3 regions of the Exiguobacterium sp. E4787 genome follow, and region 3 is predicted to be linked to each of the others. Evidence: predicted binding sites of a transcription regulator. Region 3 holds the regulator's gene; each other region holds the start of a gene.

Region 1 (4,838 bases), on a different contig from region 3:
GGTCGCTGTATTAGCAACTATCTTATTGGTTTATGGCGGAAAACCCTTCTATCAAGGTGCAATCGCTGAATTTAAGGAAAAAGCACCGGGCATGATGGCCCTTATTTCATTAGGGATATCCGTTTCCTATTTGTACAGCATTTACGCCGTGCTGGCACGCTACGTAACCGGCGATCACATCATGGATTTCTTCTTTGAATTCGCGTCCTTGCTGTTGATCATGCTCCTTGGACACTGGATCGAAATGAAGGCTATCGGAGAAGCAGGAGACGCGCAAAAATCGCTCGCCGAATTGGTGCCGAAAGATGCACATGTGGTATTGGAAGATGATTCGATCGAGACGCGTCCCGTAAATGAGCTGAAAGTCGGAGACCTTGTACGGGTTCAGGCCGGAGAAAACGTCCCTGCCGATGGCATCATCAAAAGAGGCACCTCGCGGATCAATGAAGCTTTGCTGACGGGGGAATCTAAACCCATTGAAAAAGGAGCCGGAGACAAAGTGATCGGCGGTTCCACGAACGGTGCAGGCATCTTATATCTTGAAGTACAGGAAACCGGCGACCAATCGTTCATTTCCCAAGTACAAACCCTGATAAGCCAGGCGCAGGATCAACCTTCAAGAGCTGAAAATCTGGCTCAAAAAGTAGCCGGCTGGCTGTTTTATATCGCCATTGCGGCGGCTTTCCTCGCTTTTGTCGTTTGGCTGTACATTGCTGACATTCAAACCGCTGTTCTTTTTACGGTTACGACATTAGTCATTGCATGTCCACACGCTCTCGGCCTTGCCATTCCGCTGGTTATTGCACGAAGCACCAGTTTAGGTGCAAGCCGCGGGCTGTTGGTGAAAGACCGCGAAGCATTGGAGCTGGCAACTAAGGCTGATGTAATGATACTGGATAAAACGGGTACATTGACTACTGGCGAATTTAAAGTTTTGAACATGGAAACACTGGATGGTCAACATACCGAAGCCGAAATCGCGGCGTTAATGGCAGGGATTGAAGGCGGGTCCAGCCACCCAATCGCCCAGTCAATCGTCCAATACGCTGAGAAACAAGGGATTCAGCCTGTCCACTTTGATTCGATTGATGTTGTGTCGGGTGCGGGTATAGAAGGAAACGCCAATGGCCGCAAATACGAATTGATCAGCCAAAAGGCACTTGGAAGAGATGTAGCGGTGGATGTTCCCAAAGGGGCAACATTAAGTATACTAGTTGAGGACGGGAATCCGATCGGTACGGTCGCATTAGGCGATGAATTGAAAGAAACGAGCAGAACGCTGATACAGGCATTGAAGCATTACAATATAAAACCGATTATGGCTACAGGTGACAATGAAACGGCTGCCCAAGGAGTAGCAGAGGAACTGGGCATTGAATACAGAGCCAATCAATCACCGCAAGATAAATATGGTTTAGTGGAATCACTGAAAAATAATGGACAAACGGTTATCATGGTCGGCGATGGCGTCAACGATGCACCATCCCTTGCAATAGCAGACGTTGGGATAGCAGTCGGTGCCGGAACTCAAGTCGCCATCGATTCCGCTGATGTGATTTTGACTCAGTCGGATCCAGGCGATATTGAATCCTTTATCGAATTGGCCAATAAAACAACCAGTAAAATGAAACAGAACCTCGTGTGGGGAGCCGGTTATAACTTTATTGCCATTCCCATAGCGGCGGGTGTTCTAGCCTCCATTGGGATTACGTTGGCTCCTGCCGCAGGAGCAGTTCTGATGTCCGTGTCCACGGTTATCGTGGCTATCAATGCGATGACATTGAAACTAAGAAATAGAGCTGTTTAACACCGTGTTTAATTGTCGTACACGAAAAGTGCTGCCTCCCAAAAGTTGAATTTTCTTTAACCTTGGGGGCACAGTTTTGTATTAGGTTAAAGTCAAACGGAGGTTTGAAGACTTTGGATAATTAAATATATTTTTATAGTTAACATATGAGATATTATCGGAAGAGAGGAAGCCCAAAAGCTTCTTCTCTTTTCTACTTAAATTCAATTAACACAAAAAAGTTTTCAAAAATTAATCATTCATTCATTAATAGCCGATTGTAAAATTAAGCTAGACAATTGAAAAAGCCATTCGTGGTACACTCACAATGTATTTTCCGACCAAAGAAAAACATAGGAGTGATCACGAATGACCTACACCCATCTTACCACGGATGAACTGGTGATGATAGAATCCTACCACCGCCAAAATATACCTGTAGCGATCATTGCTAAGTTGATGAACCGTTCCAGGCAGCCAATCTACAACGTCATCAATTTCCTGAAATCAGGACATACAGCGCTCGACTTCTACACGCAATACAAGAAAAATAAGAAACGCTGCGGCCGGCGGAAGATTGTCCTGCCGAAGAAACAAGTGGCCTATGTTCAAGACAAGGTGGCGCAGGGCTGGACGCCGGATGTCATTGTCGGCCGGGCAGAAACGGCCATCGATTGTTCCGCGCGCACCATCTATCGCATGTTCAAAAATCAGGTCTTTGACGCCGCCACGCTGCCGATGAAAGGAAAACGGAAACCCAATGGACACCAGGAACGCCGGGGAAAACAGGCGTTCAAACGCCATATTTCCGAACGGGAAGCCGACAACCCGTCGTTCAAAAAAGAGTTCGGGCATATCGAAGGCGACACCATTGTGGGTGCCCGCCACAAAAGTGCGGTGATCACGCTGGTCGAACGGCTGACGAAAGTCATCATCGCCCTGAAGCCTGCAGGACGCAAGGCTTGCGATATTGAAACTGCGTTGAACCAGTGGTTCCAAGGGGTCCCGAGAAATCTGTTCAAATCCATCACGTTTGATTGCGGCAAGGAATTCTCCAATTGGAAACCGTTGTGCAACCGGCACGACGTCTCGATTTACTTTGCGGATCCCGGCACGCCTTCTCAGCGCGCCTTGAATGAAAACTCCAACGGGCTCCTGCGGAAAGACGGCTTGGCAAAGGAAATGGACTTCAACCAGGTGGATCAAACATTCATTTCGTCGGTGGCCGACAAGCGGAATAACATCCCAAGAAAGTCACTGAATTACCGCACACCGTTGGAGGCATTTTTGAGTCACCTGAATGGAGTCGATCTGTCTAGCTTAAATTGACAAACGGAACCTCCAATATGTTTTAGATTCTTTCGTTATTTATAAAAAGATGGTATTTATAAAAGTCAAAGTCTTCTTTTTTATTATAGCAGTCTAGTTTAGATGCGAAAAAACTATATTTATCCGCCCTTTTTATTTCTGAAAAAGTCGAGGAACGACACTACGTTTCGTGACGCAGACTTCGAACAACCGCCAGGGCGTTAGTCTATCGATTGTTCGACGTGAATGATTGCCTCGAACGGCACATGGATGATCCCTTCCCTTTGATTGGCCAGCTCGACGGTCCGCTCCATGTAGTTCGTCCGGTGCACGAATCCTCTGAATCGTTTCATCTCCCGCTTCTCCACATATTTTACCTCTACCAAATCTCCGCTGAAGATCGCGTCGTTCAGCACATTCTCATAGACCGATAGGACCTGTTCATCGATATCTGGCATCTCAATTTTTTGAATCTCTTTATAGTATTTCGTCAGTAGCGCCTTGTGCTCGGGCATGAGGAATGGGATCCATTTCAATTCGCCCCGATCGCGATACATCGTCATAATAATTACCCCTCTCAATAAAACGAACGTTTGTTCTTATTTTATACCCGATTTGTCCCGTTTGAACAGCCTTTTTCGTGATTGGTAATCCGTGCGTCCTGTTTCCGTACTCTAGCTCGCTGGTCTTCGGTGCAAGGGACGTCAAAAAAATGACGCGCCCTCAGGCCGTCTTCCTTCGCTTTAGGCTCAAAGCGAGGCTTTTCGCTCGTTGGCTCCGGAAGCCTGTCCCTCCGTTTGCTCTACGCATTTTTTTGAGGCTCTCCCTGCGGTCGCCCTTGCACCGTCTCCCGACGCTCGCTTCGTTCCCGTCAACAGGACGCACAACGGTGTTCGTTCTGAGCTCGGCTTATCCGAAAGGGGACAAACCATCATGGAACTTACATCCATCATCGAGGTCATTCGTATCAAACAAGAGATTCGCGAGGAGATGGTCGCTCTCGAGCACGCCATCATCCAATCACCGGACAGTGCCCGACAAATCGGTTCCTCGTTCATCGGGGACGACGACCGTGAAGTGTTCCTCGTCATCATGCTCAACACAAAGAACCGGGTCATCGGCGTCCACCGGGCACACGTCGGGAGCGTCAACTCGAGTGTCGTCCACCCACGGGAGGTCTTCAAATGCGCCATCTTGAACAACGCCTCGTGCCTCATCGTCTGTCATCAGCACCCGAGCGGGGACCCGACGCCGAGCCGGGAGGACATCCTCGTCTCCGAACGGTTACATGAGGCGGGGGACCTCATCGGCATCCCGGTGCTCGACCATCTCATCCTCGGAGCGGACGAGTCGTACGTCAGCATGAAACAGCGAGGTTACATGGGTTGAACGGAATGGAGTGGGGCCGGGGGACCGGTCCCGGTCCGTCCGGGAAGGGCAAGGACGAAAAACGTACGTTTTTCTTTGACGGGATGGGCGACTCGCGTTGCTCTCGCCTGGATCCGTGGGGCGGAATCCGGGAAAAGGTCCGTTTTCGTATAACGAAAACGAGATGGTTCGTGTGTGAAAATTGGACGTTGTTTTGGTCTGTCTCATAAGAAGATTGTTTGATGAAATGGTAGAAGTGACAACATAGTTTGTTTATTGAAAATGACCATGATTTCTAAACAAGCCCTAGGGCTTGTTTGAAACAACACCAGGGCTTACGTGAAATAAGCCGAGATGTTGATTGCGTGGATGCGAG
Region 2 (4,838 bases), on a different contig from region 3:
CACTTCATTATATGCCCCAAATGTAAGCGTTTCAAAACCGAATATGCAAAAAAAGCCACTTTTCTTATGAAAAGTGGTTTTGATTGACAATACGCCGTCTGAAGTCGAGTCCAATCCCGACAAGAAAAGCGAGCAGGATCGCCAAACTGACGTATGCAAGCGGCGCGTAGAGGGCGGCACCGAGGTCGAGCGCGATCGAGACGATGACGGCCACATACAACCAGGCGAGCCGGGTGGAAATCTCTTTATCGTGATAACGATTCGTGAGCGAAGCGCCGAGTGGGGCCCCGATGAACGCCCCGACGACCAACGCGAGCGGTGTCATATAGTCGAGCGACAGCGACGGGAGATAGCCGACGAGTCCGCCAAGCGAGATGAACAGGACGGCGGCCAGGCTCGTCCCGACCCCGCGATGCGTCGAGAAGTCGAGCCAACTGACGAGGAGCGGGACGATGATGAAGCCGCCACCGATGCCGAGCAGAGCCGACAACAGTCCGGCCATCATCCCGATGACGAGGGCGGCAAGCAGCGATGATTTTTTCGGCTTCTGCGGTTTCGATGTTTTCTTTAATAGCGTAACGGCAAAATAAGATAGGATAGCCAGATAAAATAGGTTAAGCAATCAGTCGTATGTCCCCGAGATCGAGAGGACAAGCCGGCTCGACAGTTGCGCCGTGACGGCACCGGCCAAACCGACCGTGATGCCTGTCGACCAGGACACGTTGCCGAGCGATGTATGTTTCTTGGCGCCGGACAGGCTCGTCCCGACGACGAACAAGAGCGACGTAGCGACGGCCTCGGCCGCCGAGTATCCACTAAAGAGCAGCACCGGGACGATGATGACACCGCCGCCGATGCCGAAAAATCCGGACAAGGCGCCGACAATGGCACCGAGCGGGATAAAGAGAAGCGACCACATGACGACCAACTCGTTTCTGTTTAGATTCACTCTCCATGATAACGAAAAGCGGAACGATTTGGGAAGCATGTCAGAAGCGAATATTTGTTCGTGTATGTGATATAATCAAGGTACTATGCAAGGTACAGAAAGCGAGGAATATACATGGATAAGATTAGCGTTCCGTTTGACTTACAATCAGAATATAAGCCGGCCGGCGACCAACCGGAAGCGATTCGTCAGCTCGTCGAAGGAATCAATCGCGGCGACCGATATCAGACGTTGCTCGGGGCGACCGGTACAGGGAAGACGTTCACCGTATCAAACGTCATCCAAGAAGTGAAGAAGCCGACGCTCGTCTTGGCCCACAACAAGACGCTCGCCGGACAGCTCTACTCCGAGTTCAAAGAGTTCTTCCCGAACAATGCCGTCGAATACTTCGTCAGTTATTATGACTACTATCAGCCGGAGGCGTACGTGCCGTCGACCGACACGTTCATCGAGAAAGACGCCTCGATTAACGATGAAATCGATAAACTCCGCCACTCGGCGACATCGGCCTTGTTCGAGCGCGACGACGTCATCATCGTCGCTTCCGTCTCCTGTATTTACGGTCTCGGTAACCCGGAAGAATATAACAGTCTCGTCATAAGTCTCCGTGTCGGGAAAGAGATGGGGCGCGACCAGATGCTTCGCAAACTGATCGACATCCAATATGAACGGAACGATATCGATTTCCAGCGCGGCCGTTTCCGTGTCCGAGGTGACGTCGTCGAGATTTTCCCGGCGTCACGCGACGAACAATGCTTGCGCGTCGAGTTCTTCGGAGACGAAATCGATCGCATCCGCGAGATGGACCCGCTCACCGGCGAGATTATCGCCGACCGCGAGCACGTCTCAATCTTCCCGGCGTCCCACTTCGTCACCCGCGACGAGAAGCTGCAAAAAGCGATCGTCAACATCGAGGCCGAGCTCGAACAACAGCTCGCGAAGTTCCGCGAGGAAGGCAAACTGCTTGAAGCCCAGCGTCTCGAACAGCGAACGAACTATGACCTCGAGATGATGCGTGAGATGGGCTACTGTTCAGGCATCGAAAACTATTCGCGTCATTTGAACTTGACCGAGGCAGGGGCGACGCCGTACACGCTCATCGACTACTTCCCGAAAGACTTCCTACTCGTCGCCGATGAGTCGCACGTGACGCTCCCGCAAGTACGCGGCATGTATAACGGTGACCAGGCCCGGAAGCAAGTGCTCGTCGACCACGGGTTCCGCCTGCCTTCAGCTAAAGATAACCGTCCGCTCAAGTTCGACGAGTTCGAGAAGAAGTTGTCGCAAGCGATCTTTATCTCGGCGACACCAGGTCCGTTCGAGCTCGAGCATACCCCGCACATGATCGAACAGATCATCCGGCCGACAGGGCTGCTCGACCCGACGATCGAGATTCATCCGATCAAAGGACAAATCGACTACTTGATGGACCAAATTCGCGACCGCATCAAACAGGACGAACGCGTCCTCGTGACGACGCTCACGAAAAAGATGGCCGAGGATTTATCGGACTATCTGCGTGAAGCGGGCATCAAGGTCAACTATATGCACTCTGAAATCAAGACGCTCGAGCGGATTGAGATCATCCGTGACCTGCGTCTCGGAAAATACGACGTCCTCGTCGGAATTAACTTACTGCGGGAAGGACTAGACATCCCGGAAGTGAGTCTCGTCACGATTCTAGACGCCGACAAGGAAGGGTTCCTCCGTTCGGACCGATCGCTCATTCAGACGATTGGGCGGGCGGCGCGGAACTCGAACGGGCACGTCATCTTGTTCGCTGATAAGATGACCGACTCGATGACGCGCGCGATTGAAGAGACCGATCGTCGTCGCTCGATTCAACAAGCCTATAATGAAGAACACGGCATCACGCCGCAGACGATCCGTAAAGAAGTACGCGGCGTCATCCGCGCGACGGTCGACGCCGAGGAGGATGTGCTCGAATCACTCAGCTCGATGAAGCCGGCTGAACGTGAGGAAGCCATCGCCAAGCTAGAAGAAGAAATGAAACAAGCGGCCCGCGACCTCCAGTTCGAACGGGCGGCCGAATTGCGTGACTTAATCTTGGAGTTGAAGGTAGGGAATTAAATGGCTGAAAAGAAAAATGCGATCGTCATCAAAGGGGCGCGCGTCAACAACTTGAAAAACATTGATATCGATATTCCACGGGACCAGCTCGTCGTCTTGACGGGCTTGTCCGGTTCCGGTAAATCGTCACTCGCGTTCGACACCATCTACGCCGAGGGGCAGCGCCGTTACGTCGAGAGTCTATCGGCCTACGCCCGTCAATTCCTCGGACAGATGGACAAACCGGACGTCGATACGATTGAAGGGCTGAGCCCGGCCATCTCGATCGACCAGAAGACGACGAGCCGTAACCCGCGCTCGACCGTCGGAACGGTGACGGAAATCTATGACTACTTACGTCTTTTGTTCGCTCGCATCGGGAAACCGGTCTGTCCGCGTCACGGTATCGAAATCTCGAGCCAGACCATCTCACAGATGGTCGACCAAGTGATGGAACTGCCGGAGAAGACGCGCCTGCAAATCCTGGCGCCAATCGTCTCGGGCCGCAAAGGGACGCACGTCAAAGTGTTCGACTCGCTCAAAAAGGAAGGGTTCGTCCGCGTTCGTGTCAATGGCGAGACAATCGAACTGACCGATGAGATCGAGCTCGATAAGAACAAGAAACATTCCATCGAGGTCGTCGTCGATCGCCTCGTCGTCCGCCCTGACGTCGAAGGCCGTCTTGCTGATTCACTTGAGACGGCGCTTCGCCTCGCCGACGGCCGAGCCATCATCGACAAGATGGACGGCACCGAGCTCCTGTTCAGCGAACATCACGCTTGTCCGATTTGTGGCTTCTCCATTGGCGAACTCGAGCCGCGTATGTTCTCGTTCAACTCGCCGTTCGGTGCCTGTCCGACGTGTGACGGGCTCGGTACGAAGCTTGATGTCGACCCGGAACTCGTTATCCCGGACCCGTCGAAGACGCTGAAGGAAGGCGCCGTCGTCGCCTGGCAGCCGACAAGCTCGCAATATTATCCGCAACTGCTCGCCTCGATGTGCAAACACTTTGACATCGACATGGACGTGCCGTTCGAACGTCTGTCGAAGCGTGACCAAGACCTCGTCTTGCACGGGACGGACGAAGAGTCGTTCTTGTTCCGTTACGAGAACGATTTCGGACAAGTCCGGACGAACACGATCTTCTTCGAAGGGGTGCTCCGCAACATCGAGCGCCGCTATAAAGAGACGACGTCCGATTATATCCGTGAACAGATGGAGACGTACATGGCGACACACGCTTGTCCGACATGTAGCGGTTATCGGTTGAAAGAAGAGACGCTCGCCGTCAAAATCACGGGCCACCATATCGGGCAAGTGACCTCACTGTCCGTCGTCAACGCCATCAAGTTGTTCGACTCAATCATGACAGAGTTGAGCGAGAAAGATATCGCCATCGCCCGTCTCATCTTGCAAGAGATTTGCGAACGGCTCAGCTTCCTCAACAACGTCGGTCTCGACTATTTGACGTTGTCACGCGCCGCCGGGACGCTCTCGGGTGGAGAAGCGCAGCGGATTCGTCTCGCGACGCAAATCGGCTCACGGCTCACGGGCGTCCTATACGTCCTCGATGAACCGTCGATTGGATTGCATCAGCGTGACAACGACCGCTTGATCGCGACGCTCAAACAGATGCGTGACATCGGTAACACGCTCATCGTCGTCGAGCACGACGAGGACACGATGATGGCAGCCGATTATTTGATCGACATCGGACCGGGTGCCGGCGAACACGGCGGAGAAGTCATCGCCGCCGGGACGCCGAAACAGCTCATGAAGAACAGAAAATCGCTAACAGGCCAATACTTGTCTGGTAAGA
Region 3 (4,838 bases):
ACGTTTCGCCATCCGCGTCAGTTCGTCCGCTTGGCGACCGAGTGACGTCTCTTGCGTGGACTTGTTCGTCGACACGCGACAATAAATGACGACTCGCATCCCGTCACTTCCTTTCTTTCCATTCGCCCTCTACGATACACAGTTTCGGGGGCTGTTCGCAATCAGAAAAGATTATTCGGCGGCGAACCACGTCGTCTTGTCGTCTTCTTTCTCAGCGCGTTCGGCGAGAAGCTGTGCCTCGAGCGACTCGGCCTCCGTCAAGGCGACTTCTTCTTCGACGCTGTGCTCGATCACCGGTTCGGTCGCGACGACATCGACGTCGTGGCGCATCTCCCCGACCATATAAAACGCGAACATTCCAAGTGCCAACATGCCGACTAAAATGATTCCATTGATTGTGTCTCTCATAACGATTACCTCCTGGGAATAAGAATACACGTTCTCGAGAACGTCTGTTCGTTTATCTGTTCTCATCATAAAACAAGAACTTCTGTTCGGTCAAGTAGAAAAAAACGAACGAATGTTTGTGCGCTCATGTGTTCTTGTGTTAAACTAAACCCATAAAGAATAGGATGCGTTCGCAGGTTATTCGACATAATCGAGGTGAAATCCATTGAAAAAAATGTCAGCAAGACAACAACAGATTCTTGATTTTATAAAAGCCGAGGTCCGGGCGAAAGGGTATCCACCTTCCGTTCGTGAAATCGGAGAGGCAGTCGGACTCGCATCGAGCTCGACCGTCCACGGCCACTTGGACCGTCTAGAGAAGCGTGGATTGATTCGACGTGACAAGACGAAGCCACGTGCCATCGAGATTTTAGATGAAGAGATGTCAGTCGTGGAAGACCATGATGCCGTCATGTACGTGCCGGTCATCGGGAAAGTCACGGCCGGTACGCCGATCACGGCGATTGAGAACGTGGAAGAGCACTTCCCGCTCCCGGCCCACGTCGTCGGTTCCGACAACGTCTACATGCTCTCTGTCTCAGGGGACTCTATGATTAACGCGGGGATCTTGGATGGGGACCGTGTCCTCGTCCGTCAACAGAACACGGCCGACAATGGAGAGATTGTCGTCGCCATGACGGATGAAGGTGAAGCGACCGTGAAGCGGATTTATAAAGAAGCTTCGAAAGTTCGCCTCCAGCCGGAGAACGACGAGCTCGAAGCGATGTATTTCGATAACGTGTCGATTTTAGGGAAGGTCATCGGTGTATACCGCACGATTCACTAATGGCTAGTGGCAAGACACATACCCGTACGAATCTCGTGGCAATCGGTGCTCTTGCGATTGCCACGCCTTTTATTGACATCGATGTTCCGACCGTGTTCCTGCTTGGCGCCCTAATCGGGACGTTCTGGCTCTCCCCGGACCTTGACTTAAAGTCGGACGCCTATTATCGATGGGGACCGCTTCGGGGCTTTTGGCTCCCTTATGTGAAGATTATGCCCCATCGGTCGTTATTCTCGCATTTTCCGCTCTTGAGCGATCTGATCCGGGTCATCTATCTCGGTTTCCCGCTCACGCTCGTGCTCACGGTCACGCCGTATGAGGAAGCTGTCAGATCGTGGCTCGACCTGAACGGGGCAGCATGCTTCTTCGGACTCGCTTTCGCGACGACGCTACATACGACGCTCGACTATGCGTCCACGTTCTTCAAACGTGCGTTTTAAGCAAATGCTTATGCCATACACCCAAAAGGGCAACCCGTCTATTAGACTGGGTTGCCCTTTTTAAACGTCTGAAGATATTAACGGATTAATCATATTCGACAATTCGAATTCCTTCCGACTCAGAAGGTGCTTCAAAAAATGAAGTGACATGATTGAACACTTCTTTTGTGTCAAATGCTGCCCGTTCAGGCATTTCTGTCCGCCTTTTAGCAATTCGTCTCATACACTGCTCGTCGCTAAGATTCAGATAAATCAATTGATGGTCTGCCCCAACCTTGTTCGCTATGACAAGAAACCATTGACGTAGACCGATTGTGTTGGCAGGGAAATCCATCACGACATTTGTCCCTACTTCAAGCATACGCTGGACAGTTGTTTCTACGATTGGTTTGAGCAGTTCAGAGTGTCGTCAGTAATCTTCGAACATATGAATCTGATTAGGATAAAGTGCCTGCAACCACTCATCCTCGGACAACCGTACCGCATGCTCTTCGAGCTCGAGTCGCTTGGATACCGTTGATTTCCCTGCCCCCATCTTCCCACAAAGAAAAAATAATATTCCTTTTCCCATCGTGATCATCTCTCCTGTCCACACAGATTTGGGTGCTGACATCATATTGTTTCGCAAAGTATGATTCAATCATCGCGTTTATACAACATGATATGATTCTCAGCGACTTCGCGTCCATTGACCAGCAAAACGACACGATGCTCACCCGGATAATGTCGGCGCGTCGTCAAATCTGCCCAACTGTGCATCCTGTTCGCTACCAGTCGCGCACCCCCGGCGACGATTTTATTCGCTAGCAGAAATGCCTTACGACTCGCTTTCCCGTTCGCTTTTATGAAATCGATGGCGTATTCGACCCGAATATATGCAGCATCGCCTGGACGAATCGACACATCGTATTGAATCTCGCACGCCTCCCCGATACTGAGCATGTTCGGATGTATCGAAATCGATGCGTTGACGGTTAAATCCGTTTCTTGCGCATAACCGAACAGCGTTAAGGCGTCGGGGTGAGCGGATTTGATCAATGTTCGACACCCATGTCTGATGACCCAATCGGTATGATCATGTTCGCCCTGCCATCGACGCGAGACCGCGAGCACGGCTTCCGGGTGATCTTTCGAGATATCGTTGAGGTTGTTAGCGACACTTTTCCTTACATATAATGATGGGTCTTCTTTCAATAACTCTAAAACCGCCAACACTGGAGCCGGGTCTGCTTTGAACATCGGTAACGATTCCGCCCACGGAAGACGAGGGCGGCAGCCTTCACTCGCCAATCTCCGCACATGCTCATTCGGATGCTTGGCCCATGCCATCATACGATTCATCACTCGCGTCGAATCACGAAGCAGAAAAGGTCGGATCGCGAATTCCGAAGACGATTTCTGCGTGAAGAGTTCGAGCGCTGACATCGAGCGTTCCCAATGTTCTTCCGCCTGTCCATACACTTCTACGAAGTCGGGAAAGAATAAATATGGAAAGCCGACACAATCGTCTGCAATTTCTATCAAGACGTCTATAGCCGACTCGTAGTGTTGAGGTAAGTACTCCCCGAGCTTTGTCGAGATACGGCGCATACGCCCTTTCAGCGCTAACGCTTCCCATGACTCATCTACGATCGATGCGACAAATGCCTCTATGTCAAACGATGGGTAGACGGATTGTACACGTCGTCCAAATCCTAGCAAAAAGTCCTCATGATATACCTCTCTTAACGGTGCTGCCACGTCTTCCACCTCCTTCAGTTTCGTCTAGTCCGCTCATCTAGCCATACATGCTTCCTCATTATATAGACTGATAGAAAAAGAGTCCTGAACGAGTCTTCACAAGAAGAACTCATTCAGGACTCTGATTGATAGGGTTAACGTCCCCAGTTCATCGACTTAGTAGAGCGTCATGTACTGATCGCGTTCCCACTCTGTTACTTGGGTGCGGAACATATCCCACTCGATTTCTTTCAACTCGAGGAAGTGTTCACCGATGTGGTCACCGAGAGCATCCATCACGACTTTATCGGCACGGAGTACTTCGAGTGCGTCAAAGAGTGTAGCCGGAAGATCATCGATTCCGTTGGCAACACGTTCTGGCTTGTCCATCACGTAGATGTTGCTGTCAATCGGCTTCGGTGCCGTCATGTCTTTCTCGATTCCGTCGAGGCCAGAAGCCAAGAGCGTCGACAAGGCGAGATACGGGTTCGCCGCTGGGTCAACCGAACGCACTTCGATACGCGTCGAGAGGCCACGGGCCGCCGGTACACGAACGAGTGGTGAACGGTTGCGCGCGCTCCATGCTACATAGCAAGGTGCTTCGTAACCAGGCACGAGGCGCTTGTACGAGTTGACAGTCGGGTTACAGACAGCCGTGAACGCACGAGCGTGCTCGAGAATCCCTGCCGTGAAGGCGCGGGCTGTATCTGATAATTCCATGTCGCCGTTCGGGTCGTAGAAGACGTTCGTGTCACCTTTGAAGAGCGACATGTTGGCGTGCATCCCTGAACCGTTGACACCGAAGAGTGGCTTCGGCATGAACGTCGCGTGAAGACCATATTTCGCTGCAATCGTCTTGACGACGAGTTTGAACGTTTGGATGTTATCAGCCGTCGTGACCGCATCTGCGTATTTGAAGTCGATTTCGTGCTGACCTGGTGCGACTTCGTGGTGTGATGCTTCGATTTCGAAGCCCATGTTTTCGAGCTCGATGACGATCTCTTTACGGCAGTTCTCGCCGAGGTCGACCGGTGCCAAGTCGAAGTAACCGCCTTGGTCGTTAAGTTCGAGTGTCGGTTTGCCGTTCAAGTCTTTCTTGAAGAGGAAGAACTCAGGCTCTGGTCCGACGTTGAACGCTGTGAAGCCGAGCTTTTGCATGCGCTCGAGGTTACGCTTCAAGCTGCCGCGCGGGTCACCGCTGAACGGTGTGCCGTCCGGGTTATAAATATCACAAATCAAGCGAGCGACTTTACCGCTGCCGTCTGTCCACGGGAAGACAACCCATGTGTCGAGGTCTGGATAGAGGTACATGTCTGATTCCTCGATGCGTACGAAGCCTTCGATCGAAGAGCCGTCGAACATCATCTTGTTATCAAGTGCTTTGTTCAATTGGCTGATCGGCACCTCGACGTTTTTAATCGTACCGAGGATATCCGTGAATTGAA

Evidence for each region. The regulator LexA, encoded in region 3, represses DNA repair genes until DNA is damaged. The targets are predictions, from matches to a motif close to CGAACATATGTTCG.
Region 1: the regulator LexA is predicted to act here: its motif matches at 3,681-3,694, upstream of KNP80_RS15615 (YolD-like family protein).
Region 2: the regulator LexA is predicted to act here: its motif matches at 997-1,010, upstream of uvrB (excinuclease ABC subunit UvrB).

What each region holds. Positions count from the first base shown of each region.
Region 1 is NZ_JACSLY010000027.1:1,430-6,267, forward strand. Features, by position in the region: gene KNP80_RS15605 (heavy metal translocating P-type ATPase) at 1-1,807, shown strand, start outside; gene KNP80_RS15610 (IS30 family transposase) at 2,156-3,115, shown strand; gene KNP80_RS15615 (YolD-like family protein) at 3,316-3,657, opposite strand; gene KNP80_RS15620 (JAB domain-containing protein) at 4,028-4,483, shown strand.
Region 2 is NZ_JACSLY010000005.1:34,378-39,215, reverse strand. Features, by position in the region: gene KNP80_RS07300 (sulfite exporter TauE/SafE family protein) at 65-622, opposite strand; gene KNP80_RS15965 (TSUP family transporter) at 623-949, opposite strand; gene uvrB (excinuclease ABC subunit UvrB) at 1,064-3,040, shown strand; gene uvrA (excinuclease ABC subunit UvrA) at 3,041-4,838, shown strand, end outside.
Region 3 is NZ_JACSLY010000001.1:79,788-84,625, forward strand. Features, by position in the region: gene KNP80_RS00410 (YneB family resolvase-like protein) at 1-99, opposite strand, end outside; gene KNP80_RS00415 (hypothetical protein) at 172-408, opposite strand; gene lexA (transcriptional repressor LexA) at 614-1,234, shown strand; gene KNP80_RS00425 (metal-binding protein) at 1,234-1,674, shown strand; partial or broken gene KNP80_RS00430 (P-loop nucleotide/nucleoside kinase family protein) at 1,760-2,290, opposite strand; gene KNP80_RS00435 (DNA alkylation repair protein) at 2,311-3,414, opposite strand; gene glnA (type I glutamate--ammonia ligase) at 3,571-4,838, opposite strand, start outside.